Regions from separate parts of the Pseudomonas sp. TMB3-21 genome, predicted to be linked through region 1. Evidence: predicted binding sites of a transcription regulator. Region 1 holds the regulator's gene; the other holds the start of a gene.
What was found. Region 1 encodes FliA, which starts transcription of late flagellar genes. Its sites were predicted from a motif close to CTAAAGTTTNNNNNNNNNNNGCCGNTAA; they were not measured.
Positions count from the first base shown of each region.

Region 2: a site for FliA is predicted at 3,528-3,555, ahead of ACYZTS_RS16700 (methyl-accepting chemotaxis protein). Genes of this name have one in related genera too.

Region 1 is NZ_CM142718.1:5,510,879-5,518,603, forward strand. Features, by position in the region: gene ACYZTS_RS25235 (chemotaxis protein CheA) at 1-2,161, opposite strand, end outside; gene ACYZTS_RS25240 (protein phosphatase CheZ) at 2,208-2,996, opposite strand; gene ACYZTS_RS25245 (chemotaxis response regulator CheY) at 3,019-3,390, opposite strand; gene fliA (RNA polymerase sigma factor FliA) at 3,557-4,297, opposite strand; gene fleN (flagellar synthesis regulator FleN) at 4,294-5,124, opposite strand; gene flhF (flagellar biosynthesis protein FlhF) at 5,241-6,566, opposite strand; gene flhA (flagellar biosynthesis protein FlhA) at 6,579-7,725, opposite strand, start outside.
Region 2 is NZ_CM142718.1:3,635,463-3,643,187, reverse strand. Features, by position in the region: gene ACYZTS_RS16720 (HpcH/HpaI aldolase/citrate lyase family protein) at 1-534, shown strand, start outside; gene ACYZTS_RS16715 (TRAP transporter substrate-binding protein) at 700-1,698, shown strand; gene ACYZTS_RS16710 (alpha/beta fold hydrolase) at 1,762-2,586, opposite strand; gene ACYZTS_RS16705 (hypothetical protein) at 3,180-3,479, shown strand; gene ACYZTS_RS16700 (methyl-accepting chemotaxis protein) at 3,584-5,149, shown strand; gene ACYZTS_RS16695 (LysR family transcriptional regulator) at 5,297-6,166, opposite strand; gene ACYZTS_RS16690 (DMT family transporter) at 6,266-7,228, shown strand; gene ACYZTS_RS16685 (response regulator) at 7,354-7,725, shown strand, end outside.

The DNA of each region.
Region 1 (7,725 bases):
TGGCGCCGGACATGCCCGGGGTTCCCTGGAGCATTTTGCCCAATGGCTTGATGACCACTTCTTCCTGGCCCACCAGCTGATCAACGACGAAGCCGATCCGCTGAGTGCCCACCGAAAGGATCACCACATGGCCTTCTCGCTGCTCTTCATGAGCGGCGGAGCTGACCAGCCAGCGCTTGAGGTAAAACAGTGGCAGCGCCTTGTCGCGCACGATCACCACTTCCTGACCGTCCACCACGTTGGTACGCGACAGGTCGAGGTGGAAAATCTCGTTGACGTTCACCAGCGGGAACGCGAAGGCCTGATTGCCCAGCATGACCATCAGCGTCGGCATGATCGCCAGGGTCAGCGGGACCTTGATCACGATCTTCGAGCCCTTGCCCTTGGTCGAGTAGATATTGATGGTGCCGTTGAGCTGGGCGATTTTGGTTTTCACCACGTCCATGCCCACGCCACGACCGGACACGTCGGAAATTTCGGTTTTGGTCGAGAACCCCGGGGCGAAGATCAGGTTGAAGCAGTCTGACTCGCTCAGGCGGTCTGCCGCATCCTTGTCCATCAGGCCTTTCTTCACGGCAATGCCGCGCAGTACGTCGGCGTCCATGCCTTTGCCGTCATCGGAAATGGACAGCAGGATATGGTCGCCTTCCTGTTCAGCAGACAGGATGACCTTGCCGCTGCGGGGCTTGCCCATCGCTTCGCGTTCGGCCGGCTCTTCGATACCGTGGTCGACCGAGTTGCGCACCAAGTGGACCAGCGGATCGGCGAGGGCCTCGACGAGGTTCTTGTCGAGGTCGGTTTCTTCGCCGACCAGTTCCAGGTTGATCTCTTTCTTGAGCTGGCGAGCCAGGTCGCGAACCAGACGCGGGAAGCGCCCGAAGACCTTCTTGATCGGTTGCATCCGCGTCTTCATGACCGCGGTTTGCAGATCAGCGGTGACTACGTCAAGGTTCGACACCGCCTTGGACATGGCCTCGTCGGCGCTGTTGGCACCTAGACGAACCAGGCGGTTACGCACCAGCACCAGCTCGCCAACCATGTTCATGATTTCGTCGAGGCGTGCAGTGTCGACCCGTACCGTGGTTTCCGCTTCACTCGGCGGCTTGTCCGGTGTTGGCGCGGCCGGAGCACGGGCCGGCGCTGGAGCAGCAGCCTTCGGTGCTTCGGCTTTCGGCGCGGGCGCCTTGGCGACAGGCGCCGCGGCCTTGGCGACAGGCGCGGCTACGGTGGCAGCTGCCGATCCGGTGCCGACTTCGGTGAACTTGCCTTTACCGTGCAGGTCGTCCAGCAGCGATTCGAACTCGTGATCGGAGATCAGATCGCCGCCGGCCGCTGCAGCCTTGGGAGCAGCCGGTGTCGGGACTGAGGCAATCGCCGATTCCAGCGCGCCAACGGCGAAGTTGCCTTTGCCGTGCAACTGGTCGAGCAGTGCTTCGAATTCGTCGTCGGTAATGTCGGAGCTGTCGCCCGCGGCTTTCGGCGCGGCTGGAGCGGCTGGTGCCGCAGGGACAGTGACCGCATCAATGGCGAACTGACCTTTGCCATGCAACTGATCGAGCAACGATTCGAATTCGTCGTCGGTGATTTCGTCGCTCGCCGCGCTACCGCTAGCAGCAGGAGCAGGAGCAGATGCCGGCGCCTCAGCCTGTGCCTTGACGGCATTCAGTGAGTCCAGCAGTTGTTCGAATTCATTGTCTGTGATGTCGCCCGAATCGCTTTCGGCGACCGGTTCTGTAACCACCTCAGCAGCAGGAGCGACTTCATCCGCGCTCTGCGGTTCTGCCAGACGTGCCAGCGCCGCCAGCAATTCAGGGGTCGCGGCCGTGACCGGGCTGCGTTCGCGGACTTCGGTAAACATCGCGTTTACTGCGTCCAGTGCTTCGAGAACCACGTCCATCAGTTCCGAGTCGACGCGACGCTCACCCTTGCGCAGGATGTCGAAGACGTTCTCGGCGATGTGACAGCACTCCACCAGCTCATTGAGCTGGAGGAAGCCGGCGCCTCCTTTTACAGTGTGAAAACCGCGAAAAATTGCATTGAGCAGATCCGCATCATCCGGTCGGCTTTCCAGCTCGACCAACTGTTCGGACAGCTGCTCTAGAATCTCGCCGGCCTCAACCAGGAAATCCTGAAGGATCTCTTCATCGGCGCCGAAGCTCATTAAGGGGGTGCTCCTACAGGTCTAAAAACCTAAAAAACCTAAAATTCTAAAACCCTAGGCTGGATAGCAAATCGTCCACATCGTCCTGACCGGACACAACGTCTTCTCTTTTATCGGCATGAATCTGCGGACCTTCACCCTGAGAGAGATGTTTTTGCGGATCTTTTTCTTGAAGCATCGCATCACGGTCATGTTCGATGCCCGCGAAGCGGTCCACCTGACTGGCCATGAGCACGAGCTTGAGCAAATTGCTTTCAACTTCGGTGACCAGCTGGGTCACACGCTTGATCACTTGGCCGGTGAGGTCCTGATAATCCTGAGCAAGCAGGATGTCGTTGAGGTTGCTCGCTACCACGCGATTGTCAGCGCTGCTGCGTGTCAGGAAACCGTCGACTCGCCGGGCCAGTTCGCGGAACTCTTCAGCCCCGACCTCTCGACGCATGAACCGTCCCCAATCCGCGCTCAGCGCCTGCGCTTCTTCGCTCAGGCCGTTGACCAGTGGCGTGGCGTTTTCAACCAGGTCCATGGTGCGGTTGGCGGCGGCCTCGGTCAGCTTGACCACATAACCCAGACGCTCGGTGGCGTCTGTTATCTGGGACACTTCCTCGGCTTGCGGCATGTGCGGGTCAATCTGGAAATTGACGATCGCGCTGTGCAGCTCGCGTGTGAGTTTGCCCACTTCCTGATACAGGCCGCGGTCACGGGTCTGATTGAGCTCATGGATCAATTGCACCGCGTCGCCGAACCTGCCTTTTTCAAGGCTTTCGACCAGCTCGACCGCGTGTTTTTTCAGGGTCGATTCAAAATTACCCTGTGAAGATTCGTTGTTGTCCATAGCTCCCCCGTGGCGCCGTCTCTCAGCCAATGCGTTCGAAAATCTTCTCGATCTTGTCTTTCAACGCCTGGGCCGTGAAGGGCTTGACCACATAGCCGTTAACACCGGCCTGGGCCGCTTCGATGATCTGCTCGCGCTTGGCTTCAGCGGTCACCATCAGCACCGGCAGGTGCTTGAGCTTTTCATCGGCGCGCACGTGGCGCAGCAGGTCGATACCGGTCATGCCAGGCATGTTCCAGTCTGTTACCAGAAAGTCGATGCTGCCGCTGTTGAGAACCGGAATGGCGGTGGTGCCATCGTCAGCCTCGACCGTGTTGGTGAACCCAAGGTCACGCAACAGGTTTTTTATGATCCGCCGCATCGTTGAGAAGTCATCAACGATGAGGATTTTCATGTTCTTGTCCAATTCGACCTCCAAGCAGTCTTAAACGCGCCCAGCACCTGGGCGCGCCACTTCAATCAATCCGGCAAACACTCGATGACTGTCTGGAGCACAGCAGATCGCGACCGGCGCGGTTAAACACCACACCAGCCACGTTCGCAGTGTCCCCACACTGCCTTCAGCGCGCTCGCCACTCCCCCAAACGCCCCCGCAAACGGGCCGCGCACTGGCTGTGTAACTGGCTGACCCGGGATTCACTGACCCCCAGGACTTCGCCGATTTCCTTGAGATTCAGCTCTTCGTCGTAGTACAGCGCCAACACCAGCCGCTCACGCTCCGGCAAGTTGGCAATGGCATCCGCCAGCGCCGCCTGGAAGCGTTCATCTTCCAGGTCGCGTGACGGCTCCATGTGTGCACTCGCGCCGTCCTCGTGCAACCCTTCGTGTTCGCCGTCCTGCAACAGGTCGTCGAAACTGAATAAACGGCTACCCAGGGTGTCGTTCAAAATCCCGTAGTAATCGTCGAGACTCAATTGGAGTTCGGCCGCAACTTCGTGATCTTTAGCGTCACGACCGGTTTTAGCTTCAATCGAGCGAATTGCGTCGCTGACCATGCGCGTATTGCGGTGGACCGAGCGAGGTGCCCAGTCGCCCTTGCGCACTTCATCGAGCATCGCGCCGCGGATTCGAATGCCCGCGTACGTTTCAAAACTTGCGCCTTTGCTGGCGTCGTATTTGGTCGACACTTCGAGCAGGCCGATCATCCCGGCCTGAATCAGATCTTCTACCTGGACACTGGCTGGCAGACGCGCCAGCAAGTGATAGGCAATGCGCTTGACCAGTGGCGCGTAACGCTCGATCAACTCGTACTGCGCGTCAGGTGCCGACTTCTTGTAAACGTTGTAACCGGTAGCTGTCATAGCACGGGTCCTGCGGTCTGTTGCACGAGGCGCTCGACGAAAAACTCCAGATGCCCACGAGGGTTGGCAGGCAACGGCCAGGTATCGACCTTTTGCGCGATCGCCTTGAAAGCCAGGGAGCATTTGGAACGCGGGAACGCTTCGTAAACGGCGCGCTGTTTTTGCACCGCCTTGCGCACGCTTTCGTCATACGGCACTGCACCGACGTACTGCAAAGCGACGTCGAGGAAGCGGTCTGTGACTTTGGTCAACTTGGCGAAAAGGTTGCGCCCTTCCTGCGGGCTCTGGGCCATGTTGGCCAGGACGCGGAAGCGGTTCATGCCGTAATCGCGGTTCAGCAGTTTGATCAGCGCGTAGGCGTCCGTGATCGAGGTCGGCTCGTCGCACACCACCAGCAACACTTCTTGCGCGGCGCGAACAAAACTGACTACCGAGTCACCAATACCCGCAGCGGTGTCGATGACCAGCACATCGAGATTGTCGCCGATATCGCTGAACGCCTGGATCAGGCCGGCGTGTTGCGCCGGGCTCAGATGAACCATGCTCTGGGTGCCGGACGCGGCAGGGACGATGCGAATTCCGCCAGGCCCTTGCAACAATACGTCGCGCAGTTCACAGCGGCCTTCGATCACGTCGGCCAGAGTACGTTTGGGTGTCAGCCCCAACAGAACGTCGACGTTCGCCAGCCCCAGATCGGCGTCCAGCAGCATGACGCGCCGGCCGAGCTCAGCTAGAGCCAGGGACAAGTTCACTGACACGTTAGTCTTGCCGACGCCACCTTTGCCGCCGGTCACCGCGATCACCTGTACGGGATGCATGCTGCCCATGTTATTTCTTTACCTTGTCTTGCATAGACGGAGGCCACATTACTGGCTGCGCGTTCACAAATGGAACAATGCATGGCAGACCATCGATGTAGGTACGAAAACTGTTCATTATCACCTCAGCCAACCCGCTTGGTCGGACTGTGGTAGAGGTCAGCGAACATGTCAGCCATGGCTTCTTCGCTGGGTTCTTCCTGCATTTGCACGCTGACGGCGCGGCTGACCAGTTGATGACGGCGCGGCAGATGCAAATCATCCGGAATCCGCGGTCCGTCGGTCAGGTACGCCACCGGCAATTCATGACTGATGGCCAGGCTCAACACCTCGCCCAGGCTCGCCGTCTCATCCAGTTTAGTCAGAATGCAGCCAGACAGGCCGCAACGCTTGTAACTGTGATAAGCGGCGGTTAGAACCTGTTTCTGGCTGGTGGTTGCCAGGACCAGATAATTTTTTGATTTGATGCCACGACCGGCCAGGCTTTCGAGTTGCATGCGCAGTGCCGGATCGCTGGCCTGCAGGCCGGCGGTATCGATCAGCACTACACGTTTGCGCAGCAACGGCTCCAGCGCCTGCACCAGCGACTGGCCCGGATCAACGTGAGTGACCGACACATTGAGAATCCGACCCAGCGTCTTCAGCTGTTCCTGGGCACCAATGCGATAGCTGTCCATGCTGACCAGCGCGATGCTCTGCGCGCCGTACTTGAGCACGTAACGGGCCGCGAGTTTGGCCAGCGTGGTGGTTTTGCCCATGCCGGCAGGGCCGACCATGGCAATCACACCGCCCTCTTCCAGAGGCTCGACGTCCGGGGTGGCGATCATTCGCGCCAGGTGCGCCAGCAACATGCGCCAGGCCTGACGAGGTTCTTCAATTCCGGTAATCATCTCGAGCAGATCGCGCGACAACGGGCCGGACAAGCCGATGCGTTGCAAGCGACGCCAGAGGTTGGCCTGCGCCGGACGGCTGCCCTGCAGCTGATTCCAGGCCAGCGAACCAAGTTGTACTTCCATCAGTTCGCGAAGGCTGTTGAGTTCGAAACGCATCGAGTCGAACGCCCGTGGATCAACACCGGTTGCGGCGGCAGGGGCCGGCGCAGGACGACGCGGTTCGGCCAGGGTCGGCTCGATCAGTGGCTCGGCGGCAGTCAACGGCAAACCGGCGAACAATTGGCGATTGGAAGTCTTCTCGCTCTCACCCTCGCCTCGCAGACTCAATTCCGCCTGGGCGTTGACGATCCGCGACTGGGTCTTGCGCAGTTCATCCTCGAGTTCCATGTTCGGAACACGCGGGGCCAGCGCCGACAGGGTGTAATCGAGGGCAGCCGTCAGCTCGACACCACCGGCAATCCGGCGATTGCCGATAATGGCCGCATCAGCGCCCAGCTCATCACGAACCAGTTTCATGGCCTGACGCATATCGGCGGCGAAAAAACGCTTAACTTGCATAAACCACTACCCTCAGCCGTTGGGCCCTACTGTCGCAACGATGGTCACTTGCTTGTTGTCAGGAATTTCCTGATAAGCCAACACATGCAAACCCGGGACTGCCAGTCGGCCAAATCGCGACAACATCGCGCGAACCGGGCCGGCTACCAGCAGAATCACCGGTTGACCTTGCATTTCCTGACGCTGCGCGGCTTCGATCAACGAACGCTGCAGCTTCTCAGCCATGCTTGGCTCCAGCAGAACGCCCTCTTCCGAGCCTTGTCCCGCCTTCTGAAGACTATTGAGCAATATCTGTTCCAACCTTGGTTCCAGCGTGATAACTGGCAGCTCGGACTCAGTGCCTACAATGCTTTGGACGATTGCGCGGGATACACCCACCCGCACAGCGGCCACTAGCGCGGCAGTATCTTGACTCTTGGCGGCATTGTTGGCGATGGCTTCGGCAATGCTGCGGATGTCCCGCACAGGCACCTGCTCGGCCAGCAGCGCTTGCAGGACTTTAAGCAGCTGCGACAACGACACCACGCCAGGAACCAGCTCTTCTGCCAGTTTAGGCGAGCTTTTGGCCAGCAACTGCATGAGTTGCTGGACTTCTTCGTGACCAATCAGCTCGCTGGAATGCTTGTACAAAATCTGGTTCAGGTGAGTGGCCACAACGGTACTGGCATCGACCACCGTGTAACCCAGCGATTGTGCCTGCGCACGCTGGCTGATTTCGATCCAGACAGCTTCCAGACCGAAAGCCGGATCTTTGGCGGTGATGCCATTGAGCGAGCCGTAGACCTGACCGGGATTGATCGCCAACTCGCGGTCCGGGTAAATCTCTGCTTCGGCGAGGATCACGCCCATCAATGTGAGACGGTACGCACTCGGTGCCAGGTCAAGGTTATCGCGGATGTGCACGGTTGGCATCAAAAAGCCCAGGTCCTGGGACAGCTTCTTGCGCACGCCCTTGATCCGCGCCAGCAACTGCCCACCCTGATTGCGATCCACGAGCGGAATCAGGCGATAGCCGACTTCCAGGCCGATCATGTCGATCGGTGTCACGTCGTCCCAGCCGAGTTCTTTGGTTTCTTGCGCGCGGGCCGGGGACGGCAGCAGTTCCTGCTGACGCTTGACGTCTTGCAGCGCTTGCACCCTGACCACGTTTTGCTTTTTC
Region 2 (7,725 bases), 1.9 Mb from region 1:
AGCGCCGCGCATGTTGCTGCCGTGTGGCAGACCGGCAAACCGATTTGGCCGATTATCGAAAGCGCCAAAGGCCTGCTGGCGCTGCAGCAAATTGCCCACGCCGAGGGGGTCGAGCGCTTGTCATTTGGCAGCCTCGACCTCGCCCTGGATCTGAACCTGAACACCGGCACCGCCGCCGCGCTGCTGTTTCTCGATCAGGCGCGCATGGCCGTGCAACTGCACTCGCGCGGCGCCGATTTGCTGCCGCCGCTGGATGGCGTGTTCCCGGCCATCGGCGATCCCGACGGTTTGCAGCGGGCCGTCCGTCACGCCTACGACATGGGTTACGGCGGCGCGCTGTGCATTCATCCCAATCAAGTGGCGGTCATTCATGCCGCCCTCGCCCCCAGCGCCGACGACCTCGAGTGGGCGCGCAAAGTCGTGCAAGCCAGCGCGGCGGCAAACGGCGCCGGTGCTTTTCAGCTGGACGGGCAAATGATCGACGCTCCGGTGTTGCTGCGCGCGCAACGTCTTCTGGCCCTGGCTGAGAACTGAGCGCGTTCACCGCGCCCGAACGCTGGGTTACGCAAAAGCTGATTCAGCAAACGCCTGCGATTGGGCATCTTGGGATGGGAGAAACTTCGAAACCGCCTCACCCGCGAGGGCCGGAATACGTCCTCAACGACTGACTTCCCTTACAACAATAACAAGGTGATCACGATGTTGAAGCTGACCAAGGCGCTGCTCTGCGCCGCCGCTGTTTCCATGGCAGGCCTCGCACAGGCAGCCGACCCGATAATCATCAAGTTCGCGCATGTGGTAGCCGACAACACCCCCAAAGGCCAGGGCGCACTGATGTTCCAGAAACTGGTGGCCGAACACCCAATGCTCAAGGACCGGGTGAAAGTCGAGGTGTATCCGAACTCGGCCTTGTTCGGCGACGGCAAGGAGATGGAAGCGCTGTTGGTCGGCGATGTGCAGATGCTCGCGCCGTCACTGGCCAAGTTCGAGCAGTACACCAAAAAGGTGCAGATTTTCGACCTGCCCTTCCTGTTCAACGACCTGGCTGCCGTCGACCGCTTCCAGCAAGGTCCGCAGGGCAAAGCGTTGCTGTCGTCAATGAATGACAAGGGCATTCATGGCCTGGCGTATTGGCACAACGGCCTCAAGCAGTTGTCCGCCAACAAGAAAGTGATTCTGCCCAAGGATGCACGGGGCCTGAAATTCCGCGTGCAGGCGTCAAGTGTGCTTGAAGAGCAGTTCAAGGCGATCCGCGCCAATCCGCGCAAGATGAGTTTTGCCGAGGTGTACCAAGGCCTGCAGACCGGCACCGTCAATGGCACTGAAAACACCTGGTCCAACTACGAGAGCCAGAAAGTCTACGAAGTGCAGCCGTTCTTCACCGAAACCAACCATGGCCTGATCGACTACATGGTCATCACCAACGCAAAATTCTGGAACGGCCTGCCGGAAGACGTGCGCGGCGAACTGCAAACCATCATGGATCAAGTCACCGTCAAGGTGAACGAACAGGCTGAAGCCCTCAACCGCACGGCCAAACAGACGATCATCAACGCCAAGACCAGCGAGATCGACCCGCTGACGCCTGAGCAACGCCAGCAATGGCGCGACGCGATGCGCCCGGTGTGGGACAAGTTCTCGGATGAAATCGGCGCCGACCTGATCAAGGCGGCGGATGAGTCCAACAAGGCGTCGTGAGTCTCAGGCGTCTTGCATGACAGTGAGAGCCGCGCCCGGGCTCTCACCTCATTCGGTTAGAAACTACGACTGCACGAATGCCAGCAGGTCGGCGTTGAGCCGTTCCTTGTGGGTGTCGGTGATCCCGTGCGGCGCACCTTCGTAAACGATTAGTTTGTTGTCCTTGATCAGTTTCGCCGAGGCACGTCCGGCGGCATCGATGGGCACGATCTGATCGTCATCGCCGTGGATGATCAGCGTTGGTACGTCGAACTTTTTCAGGTCCTCGGTGAAGTCAGTTTCGGAAAACGCCTTGATGCTGTCGTAAGTATTCTTGTGGCCGCCGCGCATGCCCTGCAACCACCAGGCATTGATGACGCCCTGGGACGGCTTGGCGTCCGGCCGGTTGTAGCCAAAAAACGGCCCGCTGGGGATGTCGATGAACAGCTTCGAGCGGTCCGCCAGCAAGCCTTCGCGAATACCGTCAAACACTGACACCGGCAGCCCGCCCGGATTGGCGTCAGTCTTGACCATCAGTGGCGGCACGGCAGAAATCAGCCCGGCTTTTTTCACCCGGGCAGTGCCGTGACGGCCGATGTACCGCGCCACTTCACCGCCGCCTGTGGAGAAACCGAACAAGGTCGCATCGCGCACATCAAGATGGTCGAGCAATTGCGCCAGGTCATCGGCGTAATGGTCCATGTCGTTGCCGTCCCATGGCTGACTGGAACGACCATGCCCACGGCGGTCATGAGCGATGCAGCGACAGCCATTGGCAGCCAGGTGATACATCTGCGATTCCCAACTGTCGGCGTCCAGCGGCCAGCCATGGCAGAAAACGACAACCGGGCCGCTGCCCCAATCCTTGTAGTAGATGTCCACGCCTTCTTTGGTGGTGAAAGTACTCATGGTTTGCGCACTCCTCGGTTTTTCATGGATGGGAAATTATCGTCGCGTGCGGTTACAGCGGCGGGATCCGGGACAGCCGTCTGCCTGCAGCAGCTTGCGCAACACCAGCGCGACGCAGCTACGTAAAACCGGCAAGCAGCTGCGCACCGAGCTTGCTCGGCTGCGTCCGACGGCGCAGCCGTCATCAAACTTGAACACGCGGTTTACCTGACAGAGAGGGTAGTCCGAATCTACGACGGCTGCGCCGCCAGACGCAGCCGAGCAAGCTCGACAGCTGCTACAGGTAGTGTGTTGTTCTGTGCAAATTTGCCTGTTTTACGTAGTGCCTTGCGCTGAGTCGTGAGCCGTTAACGGAAAGCTCAACGCAGAAGAAACGATCAAACACGATAAACCTCGCATGCCCTGCCCCTCGGATGGAATGGTCGGCTGGTGCTTCGTGAACGCCGGCATGATGGTTAAATGCGGGGCGGTGGACTACGTACATACGGCAAATCGAAAGCGGCAATAGCGGGTCTGGCCGATGCATTCGGTCGGACCTCGCCCAACACGGTCTAAACTGAAAGAGCACGACGACCTGAATCAGGGGAACCGGCATGACCAGACTTTCAGCGGCGCACTGCTCGTCATGGGTCCCTCTGATCCTGCTCGCGACGGTGCTGGGGCTGACCGCTGGATGCGCCGGCAACGCCGCCAAGTCTCGTTATTCCGCTTCAACCATCGGATCAAGCTGCTACGCGAAAGCGCTTCCGACCGTGGGCGAAGGTGGTCTGGCCTGGGGCGATACCTTGAACATGGCCCGCAAAAAATCCATGAATAATTGCGTACGCTATGCCGGGCGTTCCGGTGGCACCCCGAACACGTGCCAAGTGGTATTGGCACAGTGCCGAAAATGACAGTATTGCTATCACCCGACGAACAACCCGGTCTTTTGGCGATTGTTATTAACCTTTCATTCTGTGCGGCCGATGTCTTGAGCTTAGGCAAAGGAGCAACACAGATGAGAAACAACCAGCCCGTCACGCAGCGCGAGGTTTCGCTTGGACCTCAGCAAAAACTCATCTCGACCACGGATGCCCGAGGCAACATCACGTATTGCAACGACGCGTTTGTCGAGATCAGCGGTTTTCTCAGGGAAGACTTGATCGGCGCGCCGCAGAATATCGTCCGCCACCCCGACGTGCCGCCCGCGGTGTTCGCCCATATGTGGGCCGCGCTGCAGCAGGGCAAGCCGTGGATGGGCATCGTCAAGAATCGCTCGAAAACCGGCGATCACTATTGGGTCAACGCTTACGTCACGCCTGTTTTCGAGGGCAGCCAGGTGATCGGTTATGAATCGGTGCGGGTCAAACCGACCGCCGAACAGGTCCGTCGCGCTGAAGCGCTTTACAAGCGGATCAGTCTGGGCAAGGCCGCCGTTCCCGCCAGCGATCAATGGCAACCCGCCCTGCTCGCCTGGCTGCCGGTGCTGGCGATGGGTCTGGTCGGCACCGCGGGCGGCATCTGGCTGGGCGCCACTGAAGCGGCCCTCCTGACGATTGCCGCTTCGGTGCCGATCGGTCTGTTCATTTCCCGCCGGCAGAATCGAGGCGCGCTCAAACTGCTGGCGTTGGCTGAATCTTCCACCTGCGACGCGCTGCTCAGCAAAATGTACAGCGATGAACGCGGCCCTCAGGCGCGTCTGGAAACGGCGTTTGTCAGTCAGGCCGCGCGCCTCAAGACCTGCCTCACGCGCCTGCAGGATACCGCCGAGCAATTGACCAGCCTGGCGGGCAAATCCGACGGTCTGGCCGCTGACAGTTCGCGTGGACTTGATCGTCAGCGTGTTGAAACCGAGCAGGTCTCGGCAGCGGTCAATCAGATGGCGGCGACCACACAGGAAGTCGCCAGCCACGTCCAGCGCACTGCCGATGCAACGCAGGAAGCCAATGTGCTCACCGCGCGCGGGCGCGATGTCGCGCGTGATACCCGCGAGTCGATCCAGCGCCTCTCTGTAGTGGTGGGCGAAACGGGGTTGACCGTGGCGCAACTGGCCAAGGACAGCAATGAAATCGGCACGGTGGTCGACGTCATCAAAGGCATTGCCGACCAGACCAACCTGCTCGCGCTGAACGCCGCCATCGAAGCCGCTCGCGCGGGTGATATGGGTCGCGGCTTTGCGGTGGTGGCGGATGAAGTGCGGCAGCTGGCACAACGCACCACTGAGTCCACTGCGCAGATTCATGGCCTGATTTCCAAACTGCAGGTGTCGTCCAGCAACGCCGTGAAAACCATGGAAAGCGGCCATCGTCAGGCAGAGGAAGGCGTGGCCTGGGTGCTTGAGGCCGATAAAGCCCTGGTCGGCATCAGCGCGGCGGTCGCAAACATTACCGACATGACCACCCAGATCGCCGCCGCGACCGAAGAGCAAACGGCGGTGGCCGAGGAAATCAGCCGCAACATCACCACCATCGCGCATCTGGCCGACCAGACGTCTGAACAGGCCAGGCACTCGGCCCAGCTGAGCACCGAACTGACGCAGACCGCAAAAACCCAGTACTCGCTGGTGGAGCGGTTCAACCGGTAGTCGCTGGCCTGTGTAGCAGCTGGCGAAGCCTCGGGCCGCGTTCGGACGTCCGGCTGCGAAGCAGTCGTAAAATTCGTCAACTCTGCGACTGCTTCGCAGCCGGACGCAGGCTGCGCCAGCTGCTACAAGAAGACAGGGATTGTCGACTCAACGATGAAAATCATGGCCGATCAATCCCACCAGCACTTCAGCCGCCCCACTCAACTCGCCGGGCGCTGACATCAGACGCAATTCATGCATTGGCAATTCGGGAAATCCGTCCGCCAGCGTCAGCATGCGCATGCCTTCACCGACCCGGGCGCGGTCGACAATGCCAATTGCCAGACCGGCCTCGATGGCGGCGTCAAGCGCGGTGACGCCCGCGCTGATGATCACCGTTCGCCAGCGTCGACCCAGCCGCGACAGGTTGTCGATCGCCACTGCGCGATACGGGCAGCCCTTGCTGTGCAACGCCAACGGCACCGGTTTGCTCGGGGCCAGCGTGTAGTCGTGCGCGGCGACCCAGACAGGTTCAGTAACCCCGAAGGTTTTCAGGCAACGCGCGTCCGCTGCCGCCACGTCAACCGGCTCGACCAGCAACGCCATGTCCAGCTGCCCGCGCTCCAGGCGTGCGCTCAAGCGCCCACTGTTACCGGTTTCCACTTCCAGTTCGATGCCCGGAAAATCCGCGGTCAGGTGCGGCAACGTACAGCCCAGCACGGCTGCGGCGTATTCCTCGGAGATTCCCAGCCTGATCCGCCCACTGGCCACCGGCGCGGTAAAGCCGGCCAGCAGGCGATCGTGCAGTTGCAACAGTTCGGCGGTTTGCAGCGCGAAGCGTCGACCCAGTGGCGTCAGTGTCACGGTCTGGTTATCACGCTCCAGCAGCCGCCCTCCCGCCAGCGCTTCCAGGCGCCGAACGTGCAGGCTCACCGCCGAAGGACTTTTGTTCAGAAAATGCGACGCCGCGAGAAACTGACCAAAGCGCACGATGGCGTGAAACGTTCGCAGCAGATCAATCTCGAGGGTCTCGGACATGGTTCTGGATTCCTGCATCAGTCGTGCTGATCGTATCGTTTGATTGCACCAGCGGTTCATTCATACCATCGAATCAAGCCCACTGTCAGGTGCCACGCGATGAACGTTGCCATACCTCGAGTTTCACTACTGGGAAGCGCCCTGCTTCTGCTCGCCATGGTCGTCAGCTGGAGTTCCGGTTTTATCGGATACCGCTACGCGGCCGATCAGGGCGGCGTCTACCTCGCTTCACTGTGGCGTTTCATTCTCGCCGCGGCCGTGTTGCTGCCCTTTGCCTGGAAGGGATTGCGAGCACTGCGCCGCCGCGATGTCATCCATCAAAGTCTGCTGGGACTGTTCGCCATTGGCGGCTACATCGGCCCGATCGCCGGCGCCATTCAGCTGGGCGTTGCACCTGGCACGGCTGCAGTTATCGCCAACCTTTTGCCATTGACGATTGTGGTGCTGGCCGGTTGCGTACCGGGGCAACGCACGCGTGGCTGGCAATGGCTGGGCCTGGCCCTGTGTGTGCTCGGCATGCTGGTGGCGAGCAGCGCCAGCGTCGAATGGGCGGCGGCCAATCTGTGGGTTTACGTTTTGCCCCTGCTGGCGGTGTTCTCGCTGGCAGCAGCGACGCTGTACCAGAAAGCCACCCCCGGTGTCTCGATGCCAGCGTCGACTGCGTTGTTCATTCAGGTCTGTGCCGTGACGCCGGTATTCGCCGTGCTGGCGTACTTTGAAGGTGGGCTGCTGCCACCGGCCAGTGCGGGTTTCGCTGCGGGCGTCGCGTGGCTGGTGATCTTCGCTACGGTTGGAGGCTACGGTTTTTACTGGCTGTGCCTGCAACGCTTCAGCGTCCAGCGAATCAGCGGCGCTCTGTTTCTGGCGCCGCCGATCACGCTGCTGTGGGCGTGGCTGCAGTTCGGCGACCCGCTGCCCATCAGCGCATTGGCCGGTATCGGCCTGACGTTGCTGGGTTTGCCCCTGCTGGGGATGAACCCAGCGGACAAACGTGTGAGCCGTCAGTACGGGGTGAATGAATGCGGTGAAAAGGCCCGGTCTCCGGGAGAGGTGGCGCAATAAACCCATTCGTTGACCTGGGACATAAAACGAATGATTTTTTCATCGAGCACATTGCCCAATCGCACATACACTCAGACACTGACTTCAGTGACGTCGGCCGCCGGGCCTGGCTAAGGAATCAATGAGTGAATGTAAATTGGGAAGGAATATTGCCGATCAAGGGCGAAATCATCATCGTCGAAGACGATCCGACACTGCGTTCGTTGATGGTAGACATCGTTGAGGAAATCGGCGCCAAGGCCACCGCTTTCGACACGGCCGATGAGGCCTTGACCTACCTGCTGCATGCGCATGAACAGTGCCGTCTGGTGATCGCCGATCACGGCGTGCCCGGTCAGGTACAAGGGACGGAATTCATCGAGATGGTGCGCGGACAATGGCCACACATCGCCGCCATTCTCACCTCTGGTTATTTGCTGGATCCGCAGACACTGCCCGCCTCGACGTTGTACCTGCACAAACCGTGGTCGCTGGACGATCTGGTGCTGGCAGTGACG